DNA from 4 places in the Phytobacter sp. genome. Region 1 is predicted to be linked to each of the others. Evidence: predicted binding sites of a transcription regulator. Region 1 holds the regulator's gene; each other region holds the start of a gene.
The links. The regulator CRP, encoded in region 1, controls carbon source genes, mostly activating them, when cyclic AMP is high. The targets are predictions, from matches to a motif close to ATGTGANNNNNNTCACAT.
Positions count from the first base shown of each region.

Region 1 (4,214 bases):
CCGTTATTAAACAAAATCACCTGCCCTACGCTCATCATCCATGCGAAAGATGATCCCTTTATGGACAGCCATGTGATCCCGGATCCGGCAACGCTGCCGCCCTGCGTGGAGTATCAGTTGACCGAACACGGTGGTCACGTCGGCTTTGTAGGTGGCACCCTGATGCGGCCAGAAATGTGGCTTGAGAAACGTATCCCTGACTGGCTGAAAACCTGGCTGGAAGACTAAGATGATTATTCCCTGGCAAGATCTGGCGCCTGAAACGCTGGATAACCTTATTGAGAGCTTTGTCTTGCGCGAAGGCACTGATTATGGTGAACATGAACGCGCGTTTGCCCAAAAAGTTGCTGATGTTAAGCGACAACTAAAAAGCGGCGAAGCCGTGCTGGTGTGGTCGGAATTACACGAAAGCGTCAACATCATGCCACGCACACAGTTTCGCGATTAACAAAGCTCAAGCGAACATCATCGCTATTTTCTGGAGTCGCTATGTCTGCTAAACATCCGGTTATCGCTGTTACAGGCTCCAGCGGTGCGGGAACCACCACCACCAGCCTCGCGTTTCGTAAAATTTTCGCCCAACTCGATCTGCATGCTGCTGAAGTTGAAGGCGACAGTTTTCACCGCTACACCCGTCCCGAAATGGACATGGCGATTCGCAAGGCGCGAGATTTAGGCCGTCACATCAGCTATTTTGGCCCTGAAGCCAATGACTTCGGACTACTGGAACAGACGTTTATCGAGTACGGCCACACGGGTAAGGGCCAGGCACGCAAATACCTGCACACCTATGACGAAGCGGTTCCCTGGAATCAGGTTCCTGGAACCTTTACACCCTGGCAGCCGCTGCCGGAGCCAACGGACGTACTGTTCTATGAGGGATTGCACGGTGGTGTGGTCACACCGCAGCATGACGTCGCACGCCATGTGGATCTGCTGGTGGGCGTGGTGCCTATCGTCAACCTGGAATGGATGCAAAAACTGGTGCGGGATACCAGCGAACGCGGCCACTCCCGTGAAGCGGTAATGGATTCCGTGGTGCGTTCAATGGACGACTACATCAACTTCATTACGCCGCAGTTTTCTCGTACCCATATTAACTTCCAGCGCGTCCCCACCGTCGACACCTCTAACCCGTTTGCGGCCAAAGTCATTCCGTCGCTGGATGAAAGCTTTGTGGTGATTCATTTCCGCAATCTGGAAGGCATTGATTATCCCTGGCTGCTAGCCATGTTACAGGGTTCGTTTATTTCTCATATGAATACGTTAGTGGTGCCGGGCGGCAAAATGGGGCTGGCGATGGAACTCATCATGACACCGCTGGTAGAACGGCTGATGGAAGGTAAGAAAATCGAGTAACATCAGTCCCCTCTCCCCGTGGGAGAGGGTCAGGTTGAGGGCATCAGACCGCACAATGCCCTCAACCCATCACGCTTCAATCACTTCATACGAGTGCGTGATATTCACCGCTTTTTCCAGCATCAGCGCAACAGAGCAATACTTCTCAGCTGAAAGGTCTACTGCACGCGACACCGCGGCATCTTTCAACGCTTTGCCTGTCACAATGAAATGCAGATTGATGTGGGTGAACAGACGTGGCGCTTCTTCACGACGCTCGGATGTCAATTTCACCTCGCAATCCGTCACGTCATGACGCCCTTTTTGCAGGATAGAAACCACATCGATAGCGCTGCATCCGCCTGCGGCCATCAGTACCATCTCCATCGGGCTCGGGGCTTTATCGCCTGAGTTACCGTCCATCAAAATCTGGTGCCCGGAAGCAGACTCACCCAGGAACGTCAAACCTTCAACCCATTTCACACGAGCATGCATTTTAATTAACTCCGGAGTAGCAATTTTCTCTACAGATTACGCGTACATAAGAAAACTCGCAACGGAAGGCGACCTGCGTCAAGCTGAAGCGAGACACCAGGAGACAGGCGATTAAAGCTATGCTAAAACAGTCTGGATGCTACAGTGATACATTGATGTACTGCATGTACGCAGAGGACATCACATCTTAGAGGCCGCAGACATGTCTGACGGTGCACTTCCCAGGTATCGGGAAGACAGATTGCAACCCCAGTCACAGGGCGCAGATCCTGAGTCTGGAGCCAGCTTATAACAGAGGATAACCGCGCATGGTGCTTGGCAAACCGCAAACAGACCCGACTCTCGAATGGTTCTTGTCTCATTGCCATATTCATAAGTACCCGTCGAAGAGCACGCTGATTCACCAGGGTGAAAAAGCGGAAACGTTGTATTACATCGTCAAAGGCTCAGTGGCTGTGCTCATCAAGGATGAAGAAGGGAAAGAGATGATCCTCTCTTACCTTAACCAGGGCGATTTTATTGGTGAACTGGGTCTGTTCGAAGAAGGTCAGGAGCGCAGTGCATGGGTACGCGCCAAGACCGCTTGTGAAGTGGCCGAAATTTCCTACAAAAAATTCCGTCAGTTGATCCAGGTAAACCCGGATATTCTGATGCGCTTGTCCTCGCAGATGGCGCGCCGCCTGCAGGTCACTTCGGAAAAAGTCGGCAACCTCGCCTTCCTCGATGTGACAGGCCGTATTGCTCAGACGTTACTGAATCTGGCGAAACAACCCGACGCAATGACCCACCCGGACGGTATGCAAATTAAAATAACCCGTCAGGAAATTGGTCAGATCGTGGGCTGTTCTCGTGAAACCGTTGGCCGCATCCTGAAGATGCTCGAAGATCAGAACCTGATCTCCGCTCACGGTAAAACGATCGTCGTGTACGGAACACGTTAATCTCCGAACGGCGCATTGCCCCTGGCAGTGCGCCGTTTTTGTTTCCCCATGTGGCGCAGGCTGATTTACCACCCCGAAATCAACTATGCACTGCGACAAACGCTGGTGTTATGCCTGCCTGTGACCGTTGGCTTGATTGTGGGCCGACTGGATTTAGGGCTGCTTTTCTCATTAGTCCCCGCCTGTTGCAACATCGCTGGTCTCGACACGCTGCATAAGCGCTTCTTCAAGCGCGTGATTATTGGCGGCTCGCTTTTTGCTGGCAGCAGTCTCGCGGTGCAATTTTTGCTTTTTGAAAACATCCCCCTGCCGCTTATTTTGACCCTGTTGACGCTTATCCTCGGTGTCACTGCAGAAATCAGCGCGCTGCACGGCAGGTTGCTCCCCGCGTCACTGATTGCCGCCATTTTCACCCTGAGCCTTGCGGGCAATATGTCGGTATGGGAACCGCTGTTGATCTACAGCCTTGGCACGCTGTGGTATGGCGCATTTAACGCCTTCTGGTTCTGGCTCTGGCGAGAGCAGCCGCTGCGTGAGTCGTTGAGTTTGCTCTATCGTCAGTTGGCCGATTACTGCGAAGCAAAATACAGCATGCTGACCCAACACGCGGACCCGGAAAAAGCCCTGCCGCCGCTGCTGGCGCGTCAGCAAAAAGCAGTGGACATGATTAGCCAGTGCTACCAGCAACTGCATATGCTGGCGGCAAATCAGAATGGTGATTACAAAAGATTAAGGCGGGTCTTCCAGGTGGCGCTGGATTTACAGGAACACATTGCCGTTAGCCTGCATCAGCCCCAGGAAGTGCAGGAACTGGTGGAACGCAGCCACGCTGAAGAGGTGATCCGCTGGAACGCGCAAACCGTCGCTGCACGGTTGAGGGTAATCGCGGACGATATTCTCTATCACCGCTATCCCCAGCGTTTCAACATGGAAAAGCAGATCAGTGCGCTGGAGAAAATTGCCCTCCAGCATCCGGATAACCCGGTAGGCCAGTTCTGCGCCTGGCATTTCAGCCAGATTGCCCGTGTGCTGCGTACTCAGCGCCCACTCTATATTCGCGATTTAATGGCAGAAAAGCAGCGCCGTCTGCCGCTCATTCCGGCGTTGAAAAGCTACCTCTCCTTCAAATCCGCGGCCTTACGGAACGCCGCACGCATCAGCGTCATGCTGAGCGTAGCCAGCCTGATGGGCAGCGCGCTGCATTTGCCTAAACCCTACTGGATTATGATGACGGTCATGTTCGTCACTCAGAACGGCTACGGCGCAACGCGGGTGCGCATCCTGCACCGGGCGGCAGGCACTATGGCTGGGTTGATTATCGCCGGGGCCACGCTGCACTACCATGTGCCGGAGGGCTACACGCTCGCCACCATGCTTATCGTCACGCTGATAAGCTACCTGATCATTCGTAAAAGCTACGGCTGGGCGATGGTGGGCTTT
Region 1 covers NZ_JCACPZ010000001.1:533,241-537,454, reverse strand. The annotation lists gene AC5JPW_RS02470 (hydrolase) at 1-228, shown strand, start outside; gene AC5JPW_RS02465 (YheU family protein) at 230-448, shown strand; gene AC5JPW_RS02460 (phosphoribulokinase) at 490-1,359, shown strand; gene AC5JPW_RS02455 (OsmC family protein) at 1,429-1,833, opposite strand; gene crp (cAMP-activated global transcriptional regulator CRP) at 2,142-2,774, shown strand; gene AC5JPW_RS02445 (YccS/YhfK family putative transporter) at 2,823-4,214, shown strand, end outside.

Region 2 (4,214 bases), on a different contig from region 1:
GTGCCGCCACGTGCACAAGCCGCACACCAGATGGCGAGTCTGGCACTGCACAACATTCTGGCACAGGCCAAGGGTAAGGCGCTGAAAACGTACACCTACAAAGATCATGGCTCGCTGGTATCCCTGTCGAACTTCTCCACGGTGGGTAGCCTGATGGGTAACCTGATGCGGGGCTCGATGATGATTGAAGGGCGCATTGCACGCTTCGTCTACATCTCCCTGTACCGTATGCACCAGGTGGCGCTGCACGGTTACTTTAAAACGGGTCTGATGATGGTTGTAGGCAGTATTAACCGTGTGATTCGTCCACGTCTGAAACTGCACTAATCCTCCTTTCCGCTCTCCCGCACGTCTGGTGGGAGAGCAGTTATTCCTCAGTCCTGCAAGTGCGTATCTGCTCGGATAACTCTGAATCCCTCCTGTTTCCTTCACAATCCTCCTTTTTTCCGCTCTTTCCGATTGGCTTCCCCTTTTACAGGTTGCAAAATTGTTACCAATAGCAAACCAGGGGAGGAAATCCTGTGAATAAATCAATGTTAGCGGGTATCGGTATTGGCGTGGCCGCTGCGCTGGGTGTAGCCGCGGTTGCCAGCATGAATGTGTTTGACCGTGGTCCTCAGTATGCGCAGGTCATCTCTGCCACGCCAATTAAAGAGTCAATCAAAACACCCCGTCAGGAATGCCGTAACGTCACTGTGACCCACCGTCGTCCGGTACAGGACGAAAACCGTATTACCGGTTCTGTACTGGGTGCCGTTGCTGGTGGCGTATTGGGCCATCAGTTCGGTGGTGGACGCGGGAAAGACGTTGCGACTGTCGTGGGTGCGTTAGGCGGTGGCTATGCTGGTAACCAGGTGCAGGGCGAAATGCAGTCCCGTGACACCTACACCACTAACCAGCAGCGCTGTAGCACCGTGTATGACAAATCAGAAAAAATGCTCGGTTACGACGTGACTTACAAAATCGGTGACCAGCAGGGCAAGATCCGCATGAACAGCGATCCAGGGACACAAATCCCACTGGATAGTAACGGCCAGCTTGTTTTGAATAACAAAGCCTAAAACAGCAGTACTGTACCTATTGGCTCCTCAATTGCTCAGGCTGAGGGGCCTTTTTTATAGAAAAGTCCTTAATAAATAAGGTTTTTTAAGGTTCAAATCAGGTCCTGCTGGCGGATGACCAAAAAACCGGTAATCAGAATGGAGAGAAAAGCGAATAAAACGGAGCCACCACATAAAACCCAGAGGCCAAATAACAATGTTATTACTATTAGCACTTTAAGGAATGGTAATAGCAAAATCATCTCGTTTTTCCTTCTGCATGTGTCCAGTCAATGAATGTACTCAAATCCATCGGAAACAGCCAATTAGCGCGAAAAGTTGAAGCAATAAGAGTCGTGCTGTACGTCATCATGACGTTTATCATTTCACTTGCACCTGTAATGGTTAGCAGGGCAATAATCACTGTTTAATCTTAGCAAAGCGGTATAGGTGGCATGACGTTTTCACCTATTAATCCAATAGGTGAAAACGATAGCTTTGGCTTGATGATGAGACCGGTTAGTTTGCGACTAGCGTCGGCCATAGCCGCATTGTGGTGCGTACGACTTGCAGCAGCTTGTCGCAACTGGCACCTTCGCGTGCGCTGATAGACATCCCCTGCAGAATACAGCTCAGGAACTCAGCGACCGTCTGCGTATTCACGCCCGCGTGAATTTCACCGCGTTGTTGACGCAAAAGCAGGAATTGCAGCAAAAGTTGCTCCTGCCTGGCATGTCGCGACTTGATGGTCTCAGCGATAGCATGCGAGGAAGCGGCAAGGGTCGCCGAGGTGTTAATCAGAAAACAGCCCGCGGGGGTATCCTTGCTGGTGAAACAGCTTGCCACCGCCGTAAAGTAATCTTCTAACGCCTGAACAACGGGTTTCTCCTCGCAAAGCAGCTGCGCTTCGTGCTGTGCTGCGAATCGGGCGATGTATCTGTCCAGCACGGCCCGAAACAATCCTTCTTTATTAATGAACTCTGCATAGAGGGTAGGCGCCTTCGCCCCGGTGGCCTCTACGAGATCGGATAATGATGTGGCTTCATAGCCATGCTGCCAAAAGAGCGTCATGGCTTTGTCGAGCGCCGCTTCCCTGTCGAACACTTTCGGTCGGCCACGGCTTTTTTTTACACAACTGCTGACTTCAATGGTCATATGCCGTTCAACCTTGTTGGTTTGTTGAGCAGTCATTATAAAAATAAACGCTCAGATAAACCAGCAGCAAATAGCACAAATTAATAAATTCTATCTTTATGATAAATATGGATTTGTTTAATTAAATAACATTCATTATAAAAATACATTGACGAGTGACGTAGATCACACTTATAGTTTGATTATCGATCGTTAAGTAAATAAACATTAACGACCCTATTAATCATCTGCCAAGAGAATCTAATCATGAAAAACGTTAAAACATTGATTGCAGCCGCTGTCCTCAGTTCACTTTCTTTCGCAAGCTTTGCTGCTGTTGAAGTGCAGTCTGCACCTGCTGGTCAGCAGGAAATGGGTTCCATCGGGATCACTGCGGGGGATAACCTGTCTTCTGTTGAACACAAACTGGCACAGAAAGCTGAAGCATCCGGTGCAACGTCTTTCCGTATTACCTCTGTAACCGGTTCTGACAAACTGCACGGTACAGCGGTTCTCTACAAATAATCACCCTGAGTTAGCTCTCTGCCACTGCAATACAAAAAGCCCCGTTGAGAAACGGGGCTTTTTGCTTTTCCGGCCTACAGTGTTTGTGCAAGCGGTGCGTCATGCTGGCTCACATCGACCGGCATACCCGAGCGAAGCTCAATAGCATGTTCAAAAACGTCGGTGGCGCTTTGCGGTGAGTCCCTGAAGGTCTGCATCGCCGGGTTCAGCAAGATGGGTAACTGCTGTGGATCGTCATCAATGGATTTTGATAACGGCTGATGCACTTCCAACAGACGACGGCCGTCAGGCTCGACAGAGGCTTTAATTGGTGTATTGATAATGTTGACCCGCGTGCCCGGCGTAATGACGCTGAACAGAGCCAGAATGTCGTTATCGCGCAGGCGGATACAGCCTGAACTCACTCGCATACCAATACCAAAATCCGCGTTTGTGCCGTGAATCAAATAGACACCGCCGTAAGCGGCCAAACGAATAGCGTGATGGCCCATGGGATTGTCCGGGCCTGCGGGCACAACGGCGGGTAAATCGATTCCTTGTGCTTTGTAGCGTGCGCGGATATTCGCCGTTGGCGTCCAGGTTGGATTGGCTCGCTTATCGGAAACGGTAGTCACCATGGTGGGGGTGAGGGTGTCGCTGTCCAGTTGACCGATGCCGATAGGGTAGACGGTGACTTCATTTTTTCCTGGCGGATAGTAATAGAGACGCAGTTCGGCCAGGTTAATCACAATTCCCTGACGCGGCGCGTCGGGCAGCAGAGTTTGTAGTGGGATGGTCAGCACGCTGCCAGCGCGGGGCACGTAAGCATCAACGCCGGGGTTTGCCTGCAACAATGCCAGAAAACCGACGTTATATTTTTTAGCGATAGCCTCCAGTGACCCTCCGTCGTTCTCAACCACGTGATAACGGTTTTCACCGACGACGCGGCTACCAGCAGGGGGAAGGGGCCAGGTATTGGCTCTGGCCGGGAGCACCAGTACCACAGAAATCAGCAGTGCCCAGAGCACAAAGCGGGGGTTTTTTATCATGATCATAATCCATGCAAATCATAAGGTTATTTTTATACAGCATTGTTATGGAATTATGGGTGGGGGAAGTGTCGGGAAGTCCTGGACGAGTGCAAAGTGTTTGTAAATATGACCCGGAAGAAAACCGGATCGGCGAGTGCGCCGACCCGGTCAGCGTTTACGCCACGGCGTTCTGCTCCAGTTGCAGCATAAAGTTGCGCACCCACTCCATGCGGGTTTTGCGCTCGGTCAACTCCTGGAAGAACTTCAGGCGCGTAGGGCCATCAAGCCGGAAGTGCTGAGGTTGTTTTTGCAGCAGACCAATCAGCCACGCCGGGTTAACATGATTTTTCTCGTTGAATTCAATGCTGCCGCCTTTCTCATTGCCTTCAAGCTTACGGATCCCCAGTTTCTGTGCCTGCTGACGCAATCTGGCGATATCCAGCAGTGTGCGGGCCGCGTCCGGCAGCAGACCAAAGCGGTCAATCAGTTCCACTTTGATCTCATC
Region 2 covers NZ_JCACPZ010000004.1:283,021-287,234, reverse strand. The annotation lists gene AC5JPW_RS05385 (NAD(P)/FAD-dependent oxidoreductase) at 1-327, shown strand, start outside; gene AC5JPW_RS05380 (glycine zipper 2TM domain-containing protein) at 522-1,061, shown strand; gene AC5JPW_RS05375 (TetR/AcrR family transcriptional regulator) at 1,560-2,195, opposite strand; gene bhsA (multiple stress resistance protein BhsA) at 2,442-2,699, shown strand; gene ldtC (L,D-transpeptidase LdtC) at 2,774-3,727, opposite strand; gene mfd (transcription-repair coupling factor) at 3,885-4,214, opposite strand, start outside.
Region 2: the regulator CRP is predicted to act here: its motif matches at 2,349-2,366, upstream of bhsA (multiple stress resistance protein BhsA).

Region 3 (4,214 bases), on a different contig from region 1:
AGAAGCCTTCACCCTGATGGATGACAATGACATCCGCGCCATCACCGTCGTCGATGGCGAAGGGAAACCATTGGGCTTTGTGAAGCGTCGCGAAGCACGCAACGCGCAGAGCAGTTGTGCGGAACTTCTGCATCCGTTCCGTATCACCGGCAAAGCCGAAGATAACCTGCGTATTGTGCTGTCACGATTGTACGAAAGTAACACCAGTTGGATGCCCATTGTGGACGAAGGCGGACGTTACAACGGGGAGATTTCGCAGGACTATATTGCCGAATACTTAAGCTCTGGCCGAACCCGCCGGGTGCTTAATATTCATAGTGATGTGTGATAACGCGTGACGGGTATTCCCCTCCTCCCAAAAGGGTGAGGGGAAACAACCAATTACGCCAGAATCCGCTCCGCAACCAGCATCCCTTTCGCCATCGTCAGATTGATATACTGAGATAAGTCACGCTGTTCAGCGCGCGGAAGATACGGCAGTTCGCCCACCAGCGGTGCTGGCAGTTTGCGGCTCAGAACATTGATGATTTCGGCATAGTGCGCAAGACCCGGATTTATGCGGTTTGCGACCCAGCCAATCAGCGGCAGCCCATCGCTGGCAATCGCCTGAGCCGTTAACAGGGCGTGGTTGATACAACCCTCCTGAATGCCGACCACCATCACTACCGCCATTTGCTCCTGCACCACCCACTCAGAAAGCGGACGCAGATCGTTCATCAGGCTACGCCAGCCGCCGGTACCTTCGACCACCACATGGTCAACCCGATCGCATAAGTGCGCCAGGCCGTTGGACAGCAGGGTGTAGTTTATAGGAAAACTATGCGCGACACTGCTTTCATCTTCGCTCAGCGCAATAGGATTGACTGCGGAATACGGTAACTCTATGGAAGAAACGCTCTGCAGAACCATGGCATCTTTATTACGCAGGCCTTCAGGTGTCTCTTTACTCCCTTTAGCGACGGGTTTGTAACCCGCGACGGTCCTACCGCTGGCCGCCAGCGCCTGAAGCAGCGCGCGGGACACCACTGTCTTGCCGACAGAGGTATCTGTCCCTGTGACAAAGAAACGCTTAAGCATCGCTAACCCCACCGTTTTGCTACGAAAATATAAATCAGGAAAATAATTCAGTGGGGAAAGTCTACGTTAGCCGTAGATTGCTCAGCTTGAGATAGCGCAATTTTTAGTACAACAGTGAAAAAATGTTAACCCTGTAACAAACGGATAAGGAGTGAGCCGTTATACATCGCGTCTTTGACCAGCGCAGCTCCCGCCATAGTGCCCTGGTTGGTGAATTGCGTGCTTTCCACGGCGATATGCTTACTGTAAGCCGGGAGCGCCTGCTGGCGGATACAGTCTGCAATGGCGGGAAAGAGGATGTCTGCAGCTTTGCTCAGCGGCGAACCGATAAGGATTTTTTGTGGGTTGAATAAATTCACCATAATGGCGAGGATACGTCCGACATTCGCCCCCACACCGGCGATAATATCTTTTGCCAGCAGATCGCCCCGCTGGGCGGCATCACATAAGGATTCAACCGTCAGCGGCTGTTGATGCAACATCGAACTCATCGACTGGCTCATGCGCAGCTGTGCCAGCTCCAGCACGCTTTCCACGCTCGCAATCGTTTCCAGGCAACCGTGGTTGCCACAGTAGCAGCGCTTACCGTAAGGATCGACCTGCGTATGCCCAATTTCCACCAAGCTGCTGCTACCGGCATGGAGCAGTCGCCCATCAGTAATGACACCCGCACCCACGTTATGATCGATAACCACCTGAATCACATCGCGGGCACCACGTGAGGCGCCGAACAAGGCTTCTGCCATCGTCCAGGCGCTGATGTCATGCTGGACGTAAACCGGCACACCGGTGTGCTTTTCCAGCGCTTCACCCAGCGGCATGTCTTTCACGTCTTCATAAAACGGCATACGGTGCACAATGCCATTTTCAGTATCAATAATACCGGGCAGCGTGATGGCGATGGCCGTCAGACGTTCCAGCTTCTGGGTGTGGCGAGTAAAGAACGTATCAATATGGTCAATAATACGCGCCAACAAAGGAGTCTCATCGGAGAGCGGCAGTTCGCGCTTCTCCTCCACCACCAGCTTGCTGCTGAGATCGCGCAGGGAGAGATAAATCTCCCCCCGGCTGATACGTAAAGAGAGATAGTGCCAGGCTTCAGTCTCCACCATCAGCCCGACAGCCGGGCGTCCGCGGCTTCCAGGCTCCTGGATTTCGGTCTCCTGAACCAGGTGTGCTTCGAGCATTTCGCGCACAATCTTGGTAATACTGGCAGGCGCAAGTTGGGCCAGCCGTGAAAGATCGATACGCGATACCGGGCCAAGCTGATCAATAAGGCGGTACACCGCCCCCGCGTTGGTCTGCTTAATTTGATCAATATGACCAGGCTGACTATCAGCAACCACCTAAGACTCCCTTTATTTTTGAGCTCGAAATAAACTTTTCGATATGGTGAAGCACTTCAATACTCGCCGTCAAATATTTACGTAGCCTTGTGATTTACAGCACATTTTACAGGGTCAATCTGCGCATTTTTTACCCATTCACCGCCGCAATGAGTTTTTGTTTGAAACGCCGTGCCGCTGTTCCCTGTTCGCGGTGTTTTGCCCACACCAGCCACATTTCTGAAATCGCATCGTCTTCAATAATCGGAACCCAGCGAATTTCATTCAGTTGCACACGACGAAAAGACGCGGGCAGAATCGATACACCCAACCCGGCGGCCACCAGTCCGACAATGGTCATCGCTTCCCCCACCTCCTGGGTGATGGTTGGCGTCAGGTTATAGCGTCGCAACAGCCCCAGAATATCGTCATACAGCCCGGTGCCGACGTGCGGATCGAAAAAGACAAACGGCTCGCGCGCCAGCTCCACCAGCGACACGCCAGGCTTAGTCGCCAGAGGGTGATCGCGATGAATCATCGCCAGCAGAGGTTCACGCAGTATCACTTCCCAGGCCAGTGTGTCCGGCAGCAAGGTGTTACGCATTAACCCCAGTTCCAGTCCACCGTCATTGAGCGGTGCTATCTGTTCACGGGTGTTGATTTCCCGTGTCTGGATATGCACATCCGGGTATAACTGGCGAAAAGAAGAAAGGGTATCGGAAACGGCTTTGATAAAAGGCGCAGAGGAGGTAAAACCGATACGCAGCTCCCCTGTCTCTCCCTGGTGCAAGCGGACCGCACGAGCGGCAGCATCGTCCACCTGACTTAAAATCTGCCGACTGTCGGCCAGAAACTGCCTTCCGGCAGGCGTTAGCATCACGCTGCGGTTGGTACGGGCGAGCAATCTGGCTCCAATTTGCTGTTCGAGGATTTGAATTTGCTGACTTAACGGGGGCTGAGAAATATTCAGTCGTGCTGCTGCATGGCCAAAATGTAGCTCTTCAGCGACCGCAATAAAATAGCGCAAATGGCGGAGTTCAATATTCATATCTTAAACATATCAATTGAGACTATTAATATATTAGACAGAATATTTTGCCTTTCATACCCTTATTGTTATCCCCGTCTTATCGGGATACCCATTTAAGGACTTAAAGTGAGCCGTACATCAACCGTCGATACCCTCCCTGTCAGTGGTGCCGACGACACCGCCCCAGCATTACCGACCCAATACATTAAACGTGGTACTCCCCAATTCATGCGCGTCACCCTGGCGCTTTTCTCGGCCGGACTGGCAACCTTTGCCCTGCTCTACTGCGTACAGCCTATTCTGCCAGTGCTGTCGCAGGAATTTGGCGTCTCACCGGCCAACAGCAGTATTTCCCTGTCGATTTCCACCGCCATGCTGGCAATTGGTCTGCTCTTCACCGGTCCGCTTTCGGATGCCATCGGGCGCAAAAAAGTGATGGTGACAGCCCTGCTGCTGGCGTCCTGTTGTACGCTGCTGTCAACCATGATGACCAGTTGGCACGGCATACTGGTGATGCGTGCATTGTTAGGACTTTCACTGAGCGGGGTTGCGGCCGTCGGCATGACCTACTTAAGTGAAGAGATCCACCCAAGCTTCGTGGCCTTCTCCATGGGTCTCTATATCAGCGGAAACTCGATTGGTGGGATGAGCGGGCGACTGCTCAGCGGTGTCTTCACCGACTTCTTTAACTGGCGCATTGCCCTGGCGGTCATTGGCTGTTTCGCCCTTGCCTCGGCGTTGATGTTCTGGCGTATTCTTCCTGAATCACGCCATTTCCGCCC
Region 3 covers NZ_JCACPZ010000009.1:264,768-268,981, reverse strand. The annotation lists gene osmV (osmoprotectant ABC transporter ATP-binding protein OsmV) at 1-328, shown strand, start outside; gene bioD (dethiobiotin synthase) at 382-1,077, opposite strand; gene mlc (sugar metabolism global transcriptional regulator Mlc) at 1,203-2,423, opposite strand; gene AC5JPW_RS25755 (LysR family transcriptional regulator) at 2,554-3,450, opposite strand; gene AC5JPW_RS25750 (MFS transporter) at 3,559-4,214, shown strand, end outside.
Region 3: the regulator CRP is predicted to act here: its motif matches at 2,511-2,528, upstream of mlc (sugar metabolism global transcriptional regulator Mlc).

Region 4 (4,214 bases), on a different contig from region 1:
TTTCTTCGGACGGAAGCTGAGATCAGAGAACGGCTGGGTTTTGGTGACGTAATCGCCTTTGGCTGCACCCTGAGGAACCGGTTTTTCCGGTGCCGGAACGACCAGCTTGCCGTTAGTACGATCCAGCACGAAGATGTTACCGGTCTTCGCAGGAGCGTAAATCACCGGCACGGTTTTGCCGTTAACGGTGATGTCTGCCAGCGTAGGCTGGGACGGCATATCCATATCCCACAGATCGTGGTGAACGGTCTGGTAGCTCCAGGCAAGCTTACCGGTGGTGGCGTTCAGCGCAACGATGGAGCTGGCATAACGTTCCTGCTCCGGCGTACGGTTGCCACCCCAGATATCCGGCGTGGTCACACCCATTGGCAGATAGACCAGATCCAGCTTCGCATCATACGCAGCCGGTGCCCAGGAGTTAGGCGAGTTAAAGGTAAAGGTGTGCTCGTCGGTCGGGATAGCGTTTGGATCTTTCGCGCCCGGGTCGAAGGCCCACAGCAGTTTACCGGTGTTGACGTCAAAACCACGGATAACGCCGGAGGTTTCGCGGGTGGAGAAGTTATCGGTTACTGAACCGGCAATCACAATCACCTTGTCAGTGATGATTGGCGGAGAGGTGGGCTCATACAGACCCGGCGTGGTATCCGGCATATTGGTCTGCAGATTCAAAATACCTTTGTTGCCAAAGGTCTCGCACAGCTTACCGTTGTCAGCGTTGATGGCAAACAGGCGACCATCGTTGACCGGCAGCATGATGCGGCGCGGGCAGTCAGCCACGACGTCCGGGCTGGCGTTGTCAGCACGGGCTTCATGGTAAGAGACACCACGGCAGGTGACATGCTGGAAGGACTGGTTAGCATTTAACTGCGGGTCAAAGTGCCACTTCTCTTTACCGGTCGACGCATCCAGTGCAAACAAGCGCTGGTGAGCGGTACACAGATAGAGCATGTCGCCCACTTTGATTGGCGTTACTTCGTTGGTCAGTTCGCCCGGATCGGTCGGCAACTTCAGGTCGCCGGTGCGGAACACCCAGGCTTCCTTCAGATTTTTGACGTTATCGGCGTTAATCTGCTTGAGCGGCGAGTAGCGCTGACCTTCCTGGTTACGGCCATAGGCGGGCCAGTCACCGTCAGCGACCTGAGAGATAGCCGCCGCAGGCGAAGAGTCGGCGCTCAGGGTGCCTTTGACTTCCTGCGGATCGTTAAATCCGGCCCAGGTCAGAATGCCACCGCTAATTAACAGCGCCACCACCAATGCGGCAACCGCGCCACCTGATGGAACAGACAGTCGACGCCAGACAAATGGCAGAATCAGCCAGATGCCGAAGAAGACCAGGATGTCACTGCGCGGAGTCAGCGCCCAGAAGTCAAAGCCGACTTCCCACACGCCCCAGATCATGGTGGCCAGCAGCAGTGCGGCATAAAGCCATAGTGCTGACTGCTTGCGCCGCCAGAGCAGAGCGGTCACGCCCAGCATCACCACCCCAGCGACAGGGTAGTACCAGGATCCACCAATGGACACCAGCCAGACACCGCCGATGAGTAAATACAGTCCGCAAAACGCAGCGAACAGTGCAGTCAGGGTCACGAGGATCCCCGACTGTTGCGATTTTGTTTCTGCCATAAAAAGACACCATTAAATTTGTTAATTTTTTAGTAGCAATTAATTATAGGATTTAACAAGTGTGATCGTCATCACAAAATGAGCTTTATCGACAGTTAAGCATCAGAAATGCGTTTGCTGGTATACTGCTCGCCTTGCGCTTCAATAACCGAAACTCTGTTACCGTTATTGAATGATTTGTTTTTAAATCAGATGGTTAGTTAAAATGAAACATACTGTTGAAGTGATGATCCCGGAAGCGGAGATCAAAGCGCGTATCGCGGAACTGGGTCGTCAAATCACCGAACATTACAAAGACAGCGGCAGTGAAATGGTGCTGGTGGGCCTGCTGCGTGGTTCATTCATGTTTATGGCGGACTTGTGTCGTGAGGTGCAGGTTCCTCATGAAGTCGATTTTATGACCGCCTCCAGCTATGGTAGCGGCATGTCCACGACTCGCGATGTGAAAATCCTGAAAGACTTGGATGAAGACATTCGTGGTAAAGATGTTTTGATCGTCGAAGACATCATCGACTCCGGCAATACGCTCTCTAAAGTGCGTGAAATTCTGAGCCTGCGTGAGCCGAAATCCCTCGCCATCTGCACGCTGCTTGATAAGCCCGATCGCCGCGAAGTGCAGGTGAACGTGGAGTTTGTTGGCTTCTCGATTCCTGACGAATTCGTTGTCGGCTATGGCATTGACTATGCCCAGCGTTACCGCCACCTGCCGTACGTGGGCAAAGTGGTCATGCTGGACGAGTAAGCACAAAAAAGCCGGGATTTACCCGGCTTCATTTTTCAGGCCGGCTAAACACCGGCTTGCACAGCATTACTTATGATTGACGTGTTTCTTGCTGAGGTTAGACACACCCTGGCGATAGCGCTGTTCCAGCGTTTCGCGGTTTGTCGCGGTGACATCCAGGTTACGCAGCAGGCCATCATGAATACCGTAAGCCCAACCGTGAATCGTCACTTTCTGACCGCGTTTCCAGGCGGATTGCATAATCGTGGAGTGACCCAGGTTATAGACCTGCTCCATCACGTTAAGCTCGCAAAGGGTATCCAGGCGGCGTTCCTGCGGCATCTCGCCCAGCAACGAACTGTGTTTGAACCAGATATCACGGATGTGCAGCAGCCAGTTATCAATCAGCCCCAGCTCCGGGTTTTCTACTGCCGCCTGCACACCACCACAACCGTAGTGGCCGCAGATGATGATATGTTCGACTTCCAGTACGTCTACCGCGTACTGAACAACGGAAAGGCAGTTAAGGTCGGTGTGAATGACCAGGTTTGCAACATTTCGGTGTACAAAAAGTTCACCTGGCTCTAAACCAGTGAGACGCTCGGCAGGAACGCGACTGTCAGAACATCCAATCCATAGAAAGCGCGGCTTTTGTGCCTGCGCCAGCGTTTCAAAGAATCCAGGATCCTCTTCCACCAGCATTTTTGACCATAGTGCATTGTTGCTGATGAGTGTATCTATGTCTTTCATGGAAGTTAACGACCTGTAACTAAAGAAGTGCGTTGCGCTAATATAGGTCAACTCCATTTTTTTTTAAACCACACATTCGAGTGTAAGAAAAAAGGTAAGTGAAAATTCATGACCATTGCACTGGAGCTTGAGCAGCTTAAAAAAACCTATCCGGGTGGCGTCCAGGCGCTGCGCGGTATTGATCTTAAAGTCGAAGCCGGTGATTTCTATGCCCTTCTGGGACCTAACGGTGCGGGGAAATCCACCACCATTGGCATTATCAGTTCGCTGGTAAATAAAACGTCGGGGCGGGTCAGCGTCTTTGGTTACGACCTTGAAAAAGATGTCGTGAACGCCAAACGCCAGCTCGGGCTTGTTCCGCAGGAGTTCAACTTCAACCCGTTTGAGACCGTTCAGCAAATCGTGGTGAACCAGGCGGGCTACTACGGTGTTGAACGCAAAGAAGCGGTAGAACGTAGCGAAAAATACCTGAAGCAGCTCGATCTGTGGGAAAAACGCGGCGAACGTGCCAGGATGTTATCCGGTGGTATGAAGCGTCGCCTGATGATTGCCCGCGCCCTGATGCACGAGCCGAAGCTGCTCATTCTTGATGAGCCAACGGCAGGTGTGGATATCGAACTGCGTCGTTCGATGTGGGGATTCCTTAAAGATCTCAATGACAGAGGCACCACCATCATTCTCACCACTCACTATCTGGAAGAGGCTGAGATGCTGTGCCGTAACATCGGCATTATTCAGAGCGGTGAACTGGTGGAAAACACCTCGATGAAATCGCTACTGGCGAAGCTGAAATCGGAAACCTTCATTCTCGATCTGGCGGCGAAGAGTCCGCTGCCGAAACTCGAAGGCTATGACTACCGACTGGTGGACACCTCAACGCTTGAAGTGGAAGTGCTGCGTGAGCAGGGCATTAATAGTGTGTTCAGTCAGTTAAGCGCGCAGGGGATTCAGGTATTGAGTATGCGTAACAAAGCGAACCGTCTGGAAGAGCTGTTTGTCTCGCTGGTTCACGATAAAAAAGGAGATCGCGCATGATGCAGCTTTTTTGGGTCGCGCTGAAAAGTATCTGGTACAAAGAGATCCAGCGTTTTATGCGTATCTGGATCCAGACCCTGGTACC
Region 4 covers NZ_JCACPZ010000004.1:1,451,901-1,456,114, reverse strand. The annotation lists gene AC5JPW_RS10865 (glucose/quinate/shikimate family membrane-bound PQQ-dependent dehydrogenase) at 1-1,623, opposite strand, end outside; gene hpt (hypoxanthine phosphoribosyltransferase) at 1,829-2,365, shown strand; gene can (carbonate dehydratase) at 2,432-3,094, opposite strand; gene AC5JPW_RS10850 (ABC transporter ATP-binding protein) at 3,203-4,129, shown strand; gene AC5JPW_RS10845 (ABC transporter permease) at 4,126-4,214, shown strand, end outside.
Region 4: the regulator CRP is predicted to act here: its motif matches at 1,683-1,700, upstream of hpt (hypoxanthine phosphoribosyltransferase).